DNA from 3 places in the Bacillus sp. SYZHCR11 genome. Region 2 is predicted to be linked to each of the others. Evidence: predicted binding sites of a transcription regulator. Region 2 holds the regulator's gene; each other region holds the start of a gene.
The links. The regulator Rex, encoded in region 2, represses fermentation and respiration genes when NADH is low (regulators of the CRP and FNR family bind a similar motif). The targets are predictions, from matches to a motif close to TTGTGAAATATTTCACAA.
Positions count from the first base shown of each region.

Region 1: the regulator Rex is predicted to act here: its motif matches at 2,592-2,609, upstream of AC2CGA_RS09860 (nitrate reductase subunit alpha).
Region 3: the regulator Rex is predicted to act here: its motif matches at 2,445-2,462, upstream of AC2CGA_RS10575 (cytochrome ubiquinol oxidase subunit I).

Region 1 is NZ_JBXUND010000002.1:626,036-631,489, reverse strand. Features, by position in the region: gene narK (nitrate transporter NarK) at 1-313, shown strand, start outside; gene fnr (fumarate/nitrate reduction transcriptional regulator Fnr) at 411-1,127, shown strand; gene AC2CGA_RS09870 (YwiC-like family protein) at 1,159-1,878, opposite strand; gene AC2CGA_RS09865 (cyclic nucleotide-binding domain-containing protein) at 2,021-2,497, shown strand; gene AC2CGA_RS09860 (nitrate reductase subunit alpha) at 2,674-5,454, shown strand, end outside.
Region 2 is NZ_JBXUND010000005.1:4,496-9,949, reverse strand. Features, by position in the region: gene groL (chaperonin GroEL) at 1-128, opposite strand, end outside; gene groES (co-chaperone GroES) at 170-454, opposite strand; gene AC2CGA_RS16820 (CPBP family intramembrane glutamic endopeptidase) at 691-1,425, shown strand; gene AC2CGA_RS16815 (YdiK family protein) at 1,422-1,613, shown strand; gene tatC (twin-arginine translocase subunit TatC) at 1,655-2,413, opposite strand; gene AC2CGA_RS16805 (twin-arginine translocase TatA/TatE family subunit) at 2,420-2,590, opposite strand; gene AC2CGA_RS16800 (redox-sensing transcriptional repressor Rex) at 2,609-3,256, opposite strand; gene moaC (cyclic pyranopterin monophosphate synthase MoaC) at 3,253-3,765, opposite strand; gene AC2CGA_RS16790 (ABC-F family ATP-binding cassette domain-containing protein) at 3,905-5,454, shown strand, end outside.
Region 3 is NZ_JBXUND010000002.1:760,640-766,093, forward strand. Features, by position in the region: gene cydB (cytochrome d ubiquinol oxidase subunit II) at 1-967, opposite strand, end outside; gene AC2CGA_RS10575 (cytochrome ubiquinol oxidase subunit I) at 951-2,357, opposite strand; gene cimH (citrate/malate transporter CimH) at 2,860-4,203, shown strand; gene AC2CGA_RS10585 (polysaccharide deacetylase family protein) at 4,239-5,081, opposite strand; gene AC2CGA_RS10590 (ABC transporter ATP-binding protein) at 5,181-5,454, opposite strand, start outside.

The DNA.
Region 1 (5,454 bases), on a different contig from region 2:
TTATGCGTTCGGATCGCTGACGGTGGCAGTCTGCTCAGGGATTGGAAACGGGACGGTATTTAAACTGGTGCCTTTCTATTTTTCGAAGCAAGCGGGGATTGCCAACGGTATTGTGTCTGCCACGGGCGGATTGGGCGGTTTTTTCCCTCCGCTGATTCTGGCAAGTGTATTTCAGGCAACGGGTCAATACGCGATCGGGTTTATGGCGCTGTCAGAGGTCGCGTTAGCCAGCTTTGTCCTTGTGATCTGGATGTATTGGCAGGAAAGAATGAAAACACATACGGAGAGAAACAGTCATAGCCTTGATTCATAATGATCCATTCACAAGATTGTTAGTTTTTTCTGGGTGAGTGCAAATCAAGTCACGTTACAATATACATACGCAACGTGACTTTCTTCGAGGTGAGCTCATGAATATTCTTTCTGTCCGAAAATCTGATAAAGAACTTCTTTCCCGCGAACTGCATGAATTGCTGGAATCGATCAGTACGAAAAGGAAAATGAAAAAACACACGTATTTGTTTCAAGAAGGAATGGATGCAGAAGAGCTTTATCTGATTCAATCAGGACTCATTGAAATCGGCAAGCTGACATCTGACGGAAAAGACCTGACACTTAGAATCTGCCAAAAACACGATATTGTCGGAGAATTGACGCTATTCACAGATGAGCCGAGATATATGCTCAGTGCGAAAGTGTTAGAGGACGGGGAGGTGCTCGTCATTAATAAAAACAGGCTGGAAAAGGAATTGATCCAAAACGGTGTTTTGACGTTTGAATTTATGAAATGGATGAGCACCCATCTGCGAAAAATCCAGTCTAAGATCAGGGATCTGCTTCTTCACGGCAAAAAAGGGGCGCTCTATTCCACCCTTATCCGCTTATCAAACAGCTACGGGGTGGAACGAAGCGACGGGATTCTGATTAACATTGTGCTGACAAATCAGGATTTGGCTAAGTTTTGCGCGGCGGCAAGGGAGAGCGTCAACCGCATGCTGGGCGACCTCCGCAAACAAGGGGTTATTTCGATAGACGAAACCGGAAAAATTATTTTGCACAAGCGGGACTATTTACGATGCGAGATCGAGTGTGAAAATTGTCCGCTTGAGATCTGCAATATTGACTGAAAAAAACAAGGGCAGCCGATGTCCTTGTTTTTCAGCTTGTGATACATATACACATGACGGCGAAAAAGAAGCCGGCATTTACGATTTCCAGAATGCCGATCGTTTTCACCGGCCAGTCTCTTCCGTGAAAAAACCAGGCCCGCAGACTGCTTGGGATAAAAGCAAGAAACGCCCAGCCTGCCCCGAGAAGAGCCGATAAAAAGGGGAGCAAGAGGTGATATCCCCACGACCAGTAAGCAAACCTTCTGTTTTTTCTCTCCCGTATGACCGATTTCACATAAAAAGAACTCCCGACAAAAAATAAAGCGGATTGCAAGAATAGAAACCAAGCCCAGCCGTCAAGGATTCCCGTTCCCAGCCAGCAGCTCGCAAGCCCGCCTGAACAAAAGAACAAGACTCCCGCAATATCATTCGTGAGCGCCCGTTCGTTTTTTCGGCGGGCATAATGCGTATGTATGAGAAACAGCGGCAATAAAAAAACGCCGATCCAGACGAGCTGCGGTTTATGAAAGACAGAAATGATCAAAAAGCAGCAGGCCGGAAAACCGTAATACCATATCCACTTTTGATAAGGCTGAAGCTGTTTCTTTTTCAAAGCGAGCGAAACGGGATAAACCGTCAAGTAAAGGAACAGCCAGCCCAGAAAGAGCGGAATATGCCATAAAACCGGGCCTCCCTTGACCATGCCGAGTAAAAATGGAATCAGCAGCATCGCCCATGCGCCGTGCTGCTTCGGAATCATCGCTTTCATCGAAACCCTCCTTTTTATTTCATTATAAGTGCAGTCATCCTTCCGATAAGTGACATTCATCATACAAGCTGTGAAATATATCACTGCTGTACAGGCTCAATCGGGCTACACTAAAGCTATCAATAGCACAGGAGGCTTTCCTATGAATCAGTGTGACTATTTATTATTTCTGAAACAACTTCCTATGTTTAATGAAGTGCCTCTGTCCATTGTCGAAACCTTGCTGAAAAACGGGACGTTTATCCGCGGCTCATCTGACCAATCTCCATCCTTTCTTCATTCACAATACGTTTATATTGTATTAAAAGGCAATATCCGTTTTACGGACAGCAGGCTCCCTGAAGGGTCGCAAACCGTTGCGCTGTGGGAAAAAGGCGATGTGTTTCCGATTGATGAAAAAGGCGGGCTCTCTTTATCGCCTTTTATTTCAGTCAATGCCTCACCGGATATTCTGGTACTCCATATTCCATATTCCGTATTTAAGCAAATGATGTCTTACCATCCGCGGCTGCAAATGAACTTTTTGGCGATGCTTCAGCAAAATGTCTTCTGTTCCTATCAGTTGTTTTTGCGGTATCTGCATACATCACTGGATGAAAACGCCGAACCCGGTTCTTAAACAGAACCGGTTTTTTTGATGACGCGGGCGTCCTCATATCGTTTGAAAATCCTTCCTGCTGCTCTGTGTGAACGTTTTGTGAAAAAAGCAGAGTGTGTGACATAGTTCACAAGGTGATGCGCCGTCTCTGTTTATAGTGTACATAGCATCACCTGACTCGGAAGGAGTGAACGATCATGAAGAAAAAGAAAATGAGTCCGTTGCTCAGGAGATTAAACTATTTTTCTCCTATCGAACATCATTCAAATAAACATAGCCAAACGACAAGCGAAGATCGTGATTGGGAGAATGTATACAGAAACAGATGGCAGTACGACAAAGTCGTTCGCTCCACCCACGGCGTCAACTGCACGGGTTCTTGCAGCTGGAATATTTATGTAAAAAACGGAATTGTCACGTGGGAAGGACAAAACTTGAATTATCCATCAACAGGCCCGGATATGCCTGATTTCGAACCGAGAGGCTGTCCGCGGGGGGCCAGTTTTTCTTGGTACATCTACAGCCCGCTCCGTGTGAAATATCCATACGTGCGCGGTGTGCTGATCAATTTGTGGCGGGAAGCATTGCAGGCGCATCAAAATCCGCTGGATGCCTGGAAATCGATCGTTGAAAACCCTGAAAAAGCGAAGTCCTATAAACAGGCAAGAGGGAAAGGCGGCTTTGTCCGCGCGGAATGGCCGGAAGTGCTGAAGCTGATTTCAGCCTCTCTGCTGTATACAGTCATGAAATACGGGCCTGACCGGAATGTCGGCTTTTCTCCGATTCCAGCTATGTCCATGATCAGCCACGCGTCAGGTTCGCGATTCATGTCTTTAATCGGCGGCCCAATGCTCAGTTTTTATGACTGGTATGCGGATCTCCCGCCGGCGTCCCCGCAAATTTGGGGCGACCAGACGGACGTTCCGGAAAGCAGTGATTGGTACAATTCAGGCTATATCATCACATGGGGCTCCAACGTTCCGCTAACGAGAACGCCTGATGCGCATTTTTTGGCGGAGGCCCGCTATAAAGGCGCCAAGGTGATTTCAATCAGTCCCGATTTTGCGGAGTCCTCAAAGTTTGCGGATGACTGGCTCAGTATCCGCCAAGGGACTGACGGAGCCCTGGCGATGGCGATGGGTCACGTCATTCTGCAGGAATTTTACGTGAATCAAGAGACGGAACGTTTCATGGAATACGCGAAGCAATACACGGATTTTCCATTCCTCGTCACCTTATCAAAAGAAAATGGCGTATACACAGCGGGACGGTTTCTGCATGCGAAGGATATCGGACGGCAGACAAAGCATGATCAATGGAAGCCGGCGGTCTGGAATGAACAGACAGGTGCGTTTGCCATACCGCAAGGAACAATGGGCTCCCGCTGGGACGGGCAGCAGAAATGGAATCTGCACATGATCGACGAAGACACCGGGGAACAGATCGAGCCCCGTCTCTCCGTGCTCGGAATAGAGGACGAAATCAGTACGGTGCGCATTCCGTATTTTTCAAATGACGGAAACAAAGTGCTTGAGCGGAATCTTCCTATTAAAAAACTGGAACTGAACGGCGAAGAGGTGTGTGTCACGACTGTATTTGACTTGATATTGGCCAACTACGGCGTGAACCGGGGCATCGGCGGACAATCAGCCGCATCTTATGATGATCCCCGTCCGTTCACACCTGCCTGGCAGGAACAGATCACGGGAATTAAAAGAGAAGCCGTTATACAGATTGCCAGGGAGTTTGCCCAAAATGCGATTGATACAGACGGCAGATCGATGATTATCGTAGGGGCGGGAATCAACCACTGGTTCAACTCCGACACGATTTACCGCGCGGTGTTAAATCTTGTTTTATTGGTAGGCGCCCAAGGTGTAAACGGCGGAGGCTGGGCTCATTATGTCGGTCAGGAAAAGCTCCGTCCTGCTGAAGGGTGGCAGACGATCGCAAATGCAAAGGATTGGGAAGGCGTGCCTAAACTGCAAAACGGCACCTCATTTTTTTACTTTGCGACAGACCAGTGGCGTTATGAAGACCAGCCGATCAGTGACTTGGCTTCACCGATCGCTTCTTCGTCCCGCTACAAGCATCACGCCGATTACAATGTGCTGGCGGCCCGATTAGGGTGGCTGCCGTCCTACCCGACATTCAATCAAAACGGCATTGATCTGTACAAAGAAGCTGAGAAGGCGGGGGCGGCGACATCTGAAGACGTAGGTGCGTACGTGGCCTCACGGCTTCAAGAGAAAAAACTGAAATTCGCGATTGAGGACCCGGACAATGAAGTGAATTTCCCAAGGAATCTCTTCGTATGGCGGGCAAATCTGATCTCAAGCTCAGGAAAAGGGCATGAATATTTTCTTAAGCATCTGCTGGGGACGACGAACGGTTTGATGAATGACGACAGCGACAGCATCCGCCCTGAAGAAATCAAATGGCGGGAGCAGGCGCCGGAAGGCAAGCTCGACTTGTTAATCAATCTCGACTTTCGAATGGCCGGTACGGCGCTGTATTCCGATATCGTGCTGCCGGCGGCGACATGGTATGAAAAACACGATCTCAGCAGCACGGATATGCACCCGTTCATTCATCCATTCGCTCCGGCGATCTCGGCGCCGTGGGAATCGAGGTCAGACTGGGATATTTTCAAAGCACTGTCAAAAGCCGTTTCCGACCTGGCGGAAGAAGTCGATATGGAGCCGGTGAAAGAGGTAGTCGCGACGCCGCTCCTTCACGACACGATGCAGGAATTGGCCCAGCCGTTCGGAAAAATCAATGACTGGAGCAAGGGCGAATGTGAAGCCATTCCGGGAAAAACGATGCCGAACATCCATGTCGCTGAACGGGATTACAAACACATTTTTCATAAAATGACCGCGCTCGGCCCTCATACGGCTTTAAAACCGAGCGGAACAAAAGGGATGATCTGGTCGATTGCGGATGAATATGAATCACTCAAAAAGAGACTGGGAGAA
Region 2 (5,454 bases):
AATTTTTTCTCCAGAACCACGTTGCGTCCTTTTGGCCCTAAAGTTACTTTTACAGCGTCAGCAAGCGCATCGACACCGCGAAGCATAGCGCGGCGTGCTTCTTCACTAAACTTAATATCTTTTGCCATGTTAACGAAACCTCCTCGAATTTTTAAAAATATTTATTTGCTTAGCCGATTACAGCTAAAATGTCGCTTTCACGTAAGATTAAGTATTCAGTACCTTCGTATTTCACTTCAGTACCGGCGTATTTTGAGAAGATAATGCGGTCGCCCTCTTTTACTTCTAAAGCAACGCGCTCTCCGCTTTCCAACACGCGACCTGAACCGGCTGCCACGATTTTGCCTTCTTGCGGCTTTTCTTTTGCAGAATCCGGTAATACGATTCCGCTGGCAGTTTTTTCTTCAGATTCTACGAGTTCAATGACAACGCGATCACCTAATGGCTTTAACAATGTAATAACCTCCTCAATAGTATGAATATGTAATTTTAGCACTCAGCTCTAAAGAGTGCTAACACAGTTATTATAATAAAGAATCTCACTTCCAATTTCAAGTCATAAGAATAAAAAATTTTCACGCTTACATGATTCTCTCTCGCACTGATTTTCTCCTTTTTTCACGTCAAGTTCACTTGTGTTACAATAAGAACAAATAAGTTGATTTTATAGGATAAAGGAGTACATATCATTTGAGAAAACAGTATTGGTATATCATTTTGACATATGTTATCATGCAGCTTTCCGCATTGATCGGCATTCCTTTAATGTACAAATTCGGCTATGCGGGCGGGCACCCTACGAATGCGAATCTCACCATGGCTCAGGGGATTTATTCCGTCGTAAGCTTTTTTATCTGCCTGATTATCGTTCTCTTGATTTTGAGAACCGCGCCGAAACAGACATTAAGAAACGGGAAGAAAGCATCCGCCGGCATGTCCGTTCTCTGGGCGGTCGCGGGAATATGGCTCGCTTTATTTTCTCAGGGAATCGCCGGGATGATTGAGCAGTATGTCTTTCATGTGGGCAGCGGTTCCGAAAACACGAAAGCCATTCTTAACATTATTAAAGCCATGCCGCTCATGATTATCGTTTCTTCTATCGTCGGGCCGATTCTTGAAGAAATCATTTTCCGGAAGATCATCTTCGGTGTATTATATGAAAAAACGAATTTCTTTATCGCCGGACTGATCAGTTCCGTCATTTTCGGCATTGTGCATCAAGACCTCACGCACCTGCTGCTGTATACGGCCATGGGCTTTACCTTTGCGTTCTTGTATGTGCAGACGAAACGGATTATTGTGCCGATATTCGCCCATGTCATGATGAATACCATTGTCGTGGTCATGCAGCTCGGCCCCGCCCAAAAATATATTGAACAGCATAGTGAGCAAATGCAATTAATTATTGGAGGATTGTTTGTATGAGGAACCCAATGACTTGGGGCTTGATTTATTTCGCAGTCGGCTGTATCTTTACGTATTTGGCCGCAAGCTCTCCGGGAAGCATGTGGTCTTTTTATTCCATACTGCTGATGGTTTTCGCCGCTTATAATATCAGCATCTCGTTTAAAATGTTCGCCTTCTCATTTAAAGTGAAGAAAAATCAAAAATAATAAAAGAAAAGCCATTTCTCATCATTGAGAAATGGCTTTTTTTATGCTGATACGTCCTGGTCAGATTCACTGCCGGTCTGCCTTTTCCGATACGCCGCTTTTGAAATCAGGATACTGATCTCGTATAAAATGCAAAGCGGAATGGTAATCATCAAGTGAGACAGCAGCTCAGGCGGCGCAATCATCGCGGCGATCACGAGCAGCACAAAATATGCGTACTTCCTGATCTTCGATAAAAACATCGGCGTGATAACACCGAGTCTCGTTAAAAACATGATCAGCACCGGCATCTGAAACAGCAGCCCGAACGGAATCGTCAGCTGCAGCAGAAAATGAAAGTATTCGGTGATCCCGATCACCTGGTTGACATCCAGGTCATTCGAGACCCGCTTCATAAAATCAACGACCAGCGGAAATAAAATATAATAAGAAAACGACACACCGCCGACAAACAGCACGATCGAAATCGGAATATAGCTGAGTGTTACTTTGCGCTCCTTCTCATACAGACCCGGACTGACAAACGCCCAAATCTGATAGAGAATAATCGGCGAAGTCAAAATGATGCCGATGATAAACGCGAACTGCAAAAAGATAAACAGCGGATCCGTCAGGTTAAAAGCATTAAGGGTGAGCTCTTTTACTTCATCGGCTTTTTGAAGATACACAATGATAGGTTTTGCCAGAAAAAAGCCGGCAATAAAGAAAACCGTAAAGGATAACGCCACAATCAGCAATCGTTTCCGAAGTTCGGCAATATGCTCCACAAGCGTCATTTGATTCACTCTCATACGCGTCATCCTATCTTACTGTTCTTCTTTCTTTTTTTCCTCTTCTTCACCGGCTAATCCCTTAGTAGCGTTCTTAAATTCACGAAGCGTGTCCCCCGCCGCTTTTCCTAATTCGGGAAGCTTCTTCGGACCGAAAATAATCACCGCCACCACACCGATAACCGCCAGGCTTCCAGGACCGATCATGTGCAGCTCCTCCTTTCGCTATTCAATTTCTTCCAAAACAGAATAATGCTTTAAGAAATAAACCAATGATTGAAGCTCTACTGCTAAATCTATATGATGAATTCGAATGTGATCCGGCACATTCAATCGGGCCGGCGTAAAGTTAAGGATTCCCTTGATTCCGAGCGACACGAGCCGGTCGGTGATTGACTGGGCGGCAACCGCCGGAACGGTAAGAATCGCCACGGGTTCATCCTTTATGTGAAGCTCTAAATCATTAAGATCAAAGACAGGCACACCGCCTACCTCAGTTCCTATTTTACTCTGATTCACATCAAAAGCCATAGATATTTTTGTGTTATTATTTTTTGTGAAATTATAGTGAAGAAACGCCGTCCCCAAATTCCCGACACCGATCAAAATGACGTTCGTCGTTTCATCCTGATCCAGTGTTTTTCTGAAAAATGACAGCAGGTAATCCACATTATAGCCGTATCCTTTTTTGCCGAGCGCCCCGAAATAGGAAAAATCCCGGCGGATCGTGGCCGAATCGACTTTTACCGCATCGCTCAGTTCAGCCGATGAAACGCGCTGCTTTCCTGACGCGTGTAAATTCTTTAAAAAGCGATAATAAAGCGGCAGCCGTTTTGCCGTCGCCTGTGGAATTTTTGATTGATCCTTGTTCATGATTGGTCCTCCACTTTATACTCAGATGCATCTCTTTTAAAATCACCGTTTTTGCCTCCTGTTTTTTCCATGAGGCAGGTCGGGCCGATGACCATTCCTTTATCCAGCGCCTTGCACATGTCATACACGGTCAAAGCGCAGACTGAAGCGGAAGTTAGCGCTTCCATTTCCACACCTGTACTCCCTTTCGTTTTTACGCTTGCCTGTATATGAAGAACGGCTTCGGAATCCTTTTCCTCCCAGCCGAATGAAATGTCGACGCTGCTTAAAGAAAGCGGGTGGCACATCGGGATAATCGCTGACGTCTGCTTTGCGGCCATAATTCCTGCCACCTGTGCGACAGCCAGCACGTCTCCTTTTCCGATCTCGCGGTTTTTTATTCTGCTGTACACGTCATGTTTCATGTGTACGCTGGATATCGCAGCGGCAGTACGGACTGTTGAAGATTTATCGCTTATATCCACCATGCGGGCACGGCCTTCTTCATTAAAATGAGAAAATCCATTCATATTTAAACTCTCCTTACTTCTGATCATACACTATTTTCTCCCTGATGTCTTATCCTATAATGTTCCAATTCTGATGTATTGTTTGCTGACAGCAGGTTGATAAGCTACACTTAACTTATTATAACAGAGGTGAAATAATATGATGATCTTACAAATTAATCAGCTATCCAAATCTTTTGGCGCTGATCCTATTTTAAACAATATAAAGCTTGAAGTCAGATCTCGGGATCGCATCGCCATAGTAGGCAGAAACGGAGCCGGCAAATCAACTCTCCTTAAAATTATCGCAGGTCACCTTTCATATGAAAAGGGTGAATTAATTAAACCGAAAGAATTAACGATGGGATATCTTGCCCAGCACACAGGCTTGGAATCCCAGCTTACCATAAAAGAAGAACTGCTGAGCGTTTTTGATTTCCTGAAAGCAATGGAAAAAGAGATGCGCTCTATTGAAGAAAAGATGGCCACGGCCGCCCCGGCGGAGCTTGAGACGCTGATGAAAACCTATGACAGGCTTCAGCAGGATTTCAAGGATAAAGGCGGCTATCAATATGAAGCGGACGTCCGATCTATCCTTCACGGCCTCGGCTTCGGAAAATTTGACGATTCCGTGAAAGTGCAAAGCCTGAGCGGCGGTCAGAAAACAAGGCTTGCGCTCGGAAAACTGCTGCTGACCCAGCCTGATCTGCTTATTCTGGATGAACCGACGAACCATCTCGACATCGATACGCTTACATGGCTTGAGCATTATTTACAGGGATATTCAGGCGCAATCCTGATCGTTTCCCACGACAGATACTTTCTTGATAAAGTCGTCAGCCAAGTGTACGAGGTCTCACGGACAGAAAGCAAAAAATACCTCGGCAACTACAGCGCCTATTTAGAACAAAAAGCTGAGCAGTATGAGAAAGACCTGAAGCTGTATGAAAAACAGCAGGACGAAATCGCCAAGCTTCAAGATTTTGTCGACCGCAATCTGGCCAGAGCTTCTACAACGAAAAGAGCCCAAAGCAGACGAAAACAGCTTGAACGGATGGACGTCATGGCAAAGCCGCTCGGGGATGAGAAATCCGCCGCCTTCCGTTTTGACATTACAAAACAGAGCGGAAACGACGTCCTGCGCGTACAGGATGTTTCCATCAGCTATGACGGCCAGCCGCCGCTCTTGAAAAACCTGACCTTCGGCATTACAAGAGGCGAAAGCGCCGCCCTCGTCGGACCGAACGGAATCGGCAAATCAACCTTGCTGAAAACGATTATGAACACGATCAGTCCGGAATCCGGGTCGATCACGTACGGTTCCAATGTCACAATCGGCTATTACGATCAGGAGCAGGCTGAACTGACATCGTCCAAACGCGTGCTGGACGAGCTGTGGGATGAATATCCGGACATGCCGGAAAAAGAGATCAGAACATGCCTCGGCAACTTTCTGTTCAGCGGAGACGATGTCCTGAAACCGGTCCGTTCGTTAAGCGGCGGGGAGAAAGCAAGAGTCGCGCTTGCCAAGCTGATGCTTCAAAAAGCAAACTTTCTCATCCTTGATGAGCCGACAAACCACCTTGACCTGGACAGTAAAGAGGTGCTGGAAAACGCCCTGATCGACTACCCGGGAACACTGTTATTTGTATCGCATGACCGCTACTTTATTAACAGGATCGCCACAAGAGTGCTGGAGCTGTCACCTGA
Region 3 (5,454 bases), on a different contig from region 2:
AGCTCCAGATCTGACTGCCGATGACAAACGGCAGCAGAGTCAGTGCAACAATTGTCATGACCTTAAGTGAATAATCACCGGAAGACGCGTTAGCTACTGTTAAGTCATACGCGCTTTTCAGCGAGCTGACCATGACGCGAGGGAACAGAGAGATAAAAATCATCGCAACTGTCAAAGCAAGACCCGCGCCGGTCATACCGAATGCCCAGCCGTCTTTTTTCTTGCTCATGAACACAACAGCAAGAACGTTGCAGATGACAATCAGCACGAATACCGGAATCGTGATGTTTGCCCGGCGTGTAAACATATCCGTATCGTATGCAGACATCGCAAAGAAAGCAAGTACAACAAGAAAGATAACACCGATTACGCGTTTTGCCATTTTTCTCGCACGCTCTTGTAAATCACCGATCGTGCGCAGTGTGACAAACATTAAACCGTGCAGGAATGAAAGAAGGGTGACGGCTGCTCCGCCAAGGACGGAATACACGTTCACAATATCTGAGAAACCCGCATGCATATTCATATGGCCGTCAATCGGCATGCCGCGGAACAAGCTTGTGAAGATAAGGCCGAATACAAACGGCGGGATAAGGCTGCCGAAGAAAATCACCCAGTCCCATGTTTTGACCCATTTTAAATGATTCACTTTTCCGCGGAATTCAAACGCCACCCCGCGGCCCATTAAAGCAAGAAGGATGATGATAAACGGAATATAATATCCGCTCAGCATCGTCGCATACCAGTTCGGGAATGCCGCGAAGATCGCTCCCGTACCTGTCAGCAGCCATACCTCATTCGCATCCCAGAACGGGCCGATGGTGTTAATCAGCACTCTGCGTTCTAATTCATTATGGCCAAGAAATCGGGTCGAAATGCCGACACCGAAATCAAAACCTTCTAAAAAGAAAAATCCGACAAACAAAACTGAAACGAGTACAAACCAAAGATCATGAAGTGACCCCATGGTAGACCTCCTGACTGAACGGATCCGTTGATACAGGAACATCCTTGTGATCATCATGGTCCGCACCTTTTTTAATTTCACGAACGAATAGGAAGACAAGCAGCGCGCCTAAAATCAAGTACATGACGCCGAAACCGATAATTGAAAACAGCAGAGATCCCGTCGTTACGTTAGGCGAAACGGATTGTGCGGTTGTCATTTGCCCCATAACCGTCCACGGCTGGCGGCCGATTTCAGTCATAATCCATCCGGCAGAGTTCGCAATGAACGGGAATGCGATCAGTGCGATCATGCCCCGTAAATACCACTTGCTCGTATGAAGCTTTTTGCGGCGGTTCAGAATAAAGCCTGCAATCGCGGCAAAAATCATAAGCGCACCCGCTCCCGCCATAATGCGGAAACTCCAGAACGTCGTTTTAACAGGCGGGATATAGTCGCCTTTTCCGTACGTTTTTTCATATTCTTTTTGAAGTGTTTTCATCCCTTTCACACTGCCGCTGAACTTCTGGTAAGCCAAGTAGCTCAGTGCGTAAGGAATTGAAATTTCTGATGTGTTTTTTTCTTTATTCGTATCAATATTCGCAAAAGCCGTCCACGCGGCAGGATCACCGCTGTCATCCCAAAGCGCTTCACTGGCGGCCATTTTCATCGGCTGCGATTCCATTAAATGCTCAGCCTGCATGTGTCCGCTGAACGCAACGCCGATACCGGCGATCAGACCGACAATCATCGAAAGCTTGAAAGATTTATGGAAGAAAGGCACTTCTTTTTTCTTCAATAATTTAAATGCGCTGACACCGGCGATAAAGAAAGCACCCGTCGCAAGCGCTCCGAAAATGACGTGAGGGAATTCAACCCAAAGCTGAGGGTTTGTCAAAAGCGCTCCGAAGTCATTCATTTCCGCGCGGCCGTTTTTAATCGTAAAGCCGACCGGCTCCTGCATGAATGAGTTTGCCGTCAAAATCCAGAAAGATGACATAATCGTTCCGAAGGATACAAGCCAAATGCAAAGCAAATGCACTTTTTTAGATAAACGGTCCCAGCCGAAAATCCATAATCCGATAAAAATAGACTCCATAAAAAACGCCAAAAGCGCTTCAATCGCAAGCGGAGCCCCAAATACGTCCCCGACAAAACGGGAATAATCAGACCAGTTCAATCCGAACTGGAATTCCTGAAGAATCCCTGTGACGACGCCGACAGCAAAGTTAATTAAAAAGAGATGCCCCCAAAATTTAGCCATTTTGAGATAGGTCTCTTGTTTTTTGACAACGTAAAGCGTCTCCATCAAAGCAACCATAAACACAAGCCCGATAGACATAGGCACAAACAAGAAGTGAAACAATGTTGTAGATGCAAATTGAATGCGGGCTAATACCAACTCACTCATGATGTTTTTCCTCCAATCTGGTAAATTGCTCAACATTTCACAAACATAGTGAAATCATTGCTCGGTATTTCACAAAAAATGATATATTTGCTCAATGTTTCACAAATTCGTCAAAACTATTGAAATATCAGCCTGTACACCCTGGGGGACAGCGGCTGTCATAGAAATGATTCAATATCATTACTTTACAACGATTCAGCCTAAAAAAAAAGATCAATATACCTAAAATAAGGCTGAAATTGTGACTGATTATTGTCGGATTTGTAGAGATTTTATGTCAGCACCTAGGATATTTGTCCCTTTGATATCGTACCTCTTTTTTATTCGTGTGGCGAACAAAATGCTTTTCTCGGTGAAAAAGCCCGCCAAATCACCATTTTGAGAAAGAAAATGTGAAGAAAGCATGTCCTCTAGTAAATTCATAATATATGAACAATTTAAATTTTTTAGTATACTTTAAATGGGGATATTTTTTCACTACATAACGACTGGGGGAACAAGCATGGGAGAACTTCAACCAAAATTGCAAACGGATTCAATCCAAAAACAGGAACGGACTGATAACTGGTTTGCCAGAACAATGAATATAAGAATCGGCATTATTCCTCTTCCTATCTATATCCTGCTTTTCTTGCTTATTACGGTGTTTGTCATGAGCCGTGATGTAAAAAGCGACATTCTGACATCAATTGCCGTCATGAGTTTTTTCGGATTTACCTTCGGCCAGATCGGAAAATCCATTCCGATCGTGCGGTCCATCGGCGGCCCTGCGATTCTCGCAACCTTTATTCCATCCGCTGTCGTCTACTACCACCTGCTTCCGAAAGACATTATTACTTCAACAACAGAATTCACGGAAAGCTCCAACTTTCTCTATCTATTTATTGCCGGTATCGTCGTCGGCAGTATTCTCGGGATGAAAAGAGAGACGCTCGTCAAAGCTTTCGTTAAGATTTTTATTCCGCTGATCGCCGGCTCTATCGCGGCCGCCATCGTCGGCTTATGCGTCGGGACGCTGCTCGGGCTCGGCTTTCAGCACACGCTGCTTTATATCGTCGTTCCGATTATGGCGGGGGGTGTCGGTGAAGGCGCGATTCCTTTATCCATCGGCTACTCCGATATTATGCCGATGTCCCAGGGAGACGCCTTTGCGCTTGTGCTGCCGTCCATCATGCTCGGCAGCCTGTGCGCCATTATGTTATCGGGTTTGCTGAATGTCATCGGGAAACGCAAACCGGAATGGACGGGCAACGGGAAGGTTGATAAGTCTGATCATTCCGCTCCCGCATTGGAACAGCCGGCCGATGATAAAACGTTTGATTTGTCCTTTTTCGCTTCGGGCGGTATTTTAGCGGTTTCCCTTTATTTGGTCGGCATGCTGGCGCATGATTTCTTTCAGCTTCCGGCTCCAGTCGTGATGCTCGTCCTTGCCGTTCTCATTAAGCTGTTCAGGCTGGCGCCGGCTTCGATTGAAAACGGAGCCTTCGGCGTCTCGCGCTTTTTCTCGACAGCCGTGACCTATCCGCTCTTATTTGCGATCGGCGTTTCAATGACACCGTGGGACAAGCTGATTGCGGCGTTTACGATCAGCAACATCATTACCATTTTATCAATCGTCGTCACGATGATGGCCGTCGGTTTTCTGACCGGAAAATGGCTGAATCTGTACCCGATTGAGACGGCGGTTATTAATGCCTGCCATTCCGGCCAGGGCGGCACCGGCGACGTCGCGATCTTGAGCGCCGCTGAACGGCTTGAGCTTATGCCGTTCGCCCAAGTGTCGACCAGAATCGGCGGAGCGATTACCGTGAGCGTCACCCTTCTGCTGCTTCATCAATTCTATTAAACTGAAAAAAAGCCTCCGCATATGCGGAGGCTTTGTTATTTCATCACATTTTGAATATAAGAGCCGAATGCCGCGCCGGACATGCCCGGCGACACACGGACGCGGTGAAGCCCGTAAAGCCCCTGATCTCTAGACGCCGCTCCCGGCTCTGTCGTGACCGCCATACGGTAGCCTGACGAGGCGGCGGCTTTAAATGTTTCTTTATTATATCGTCCGACAGGGTAGCTGATCATAGACGTCCGCTGCCCGAACATTTGATCAAATAAACGCTTAGAGTCCTTCATTTCACGTCGCTGCTGCTGCGGTGTGAGCCCGTTCAATTCGAGATGGTTCATCGTATGGCTCTGAATGGAAATGCCGTGGGCGGCCATCTCCTTCATCTGCTTCTCAGTCAGATGATTCTTATGCCCGATAAAGTTTCCGATCATAAAGATTGTCGCTTTCATCTTGTATTTCTTTAAAATGGGATAGGCCGCTTTCACATTGTCTGTATAGCCGTCATCAAATGTGATCAGAACACATTTTTCACGCGGCTCCTTATCCTCCGTCAGCATCAGATAGGCTTCTTCAGGAGTCATCGTATAATAGCCGTGATCATGAAGCCACTTCATATGCTGCCGGAATTCTTCCTTCGGCACACGCAGGCTGTTTCCCTCTGAAATGCTGTGATACATCAGAATCGGCAGTCTCGCCGTCCCTTTCGTTTGAACCCAGGCGGACGTATCCGGCTCTTTTTTGATTTGCCGCTTTACGGACTTTTTTTCGCTGTGCGCTTCTGCCTTCGGAATGCTTTGTTCGGCGCTTGCCTCATGACCCGAGCAGGCGGCAAGTGTAAACACGGCAGCCAAAAGGCACATGCACATGATCATGCGTTTCATCGTTTTCCTGCTTTCTGTCTTCTATTTACTTTTTATATCGGATATGCGTCATAAATTGTTACATCAAAAAAACCGGACATCCAGCTGTCCGGCTTTGCGTTATGAGCGGATTCTGATTTCTGTTTCACTGTCAAAAAAGTGAGCCTTATTCATGTCGAAAGCGACGGTCAATTCCTCACCGGCACGAATGTCATGGCGGGCGTCAATCCGGGCGATAAAATCCTGATCCCCGATCCGGGAATAAACCATAATTTCTGACCCGAGCAATTCCGCGACATTGATTTTAGCTGTGATGGATGAATTCTTATAAGATTCTACCACAATCAGCTCGTCATGTATGTCTTCCGGGCGGATGCCGAAGATGATATCTTTG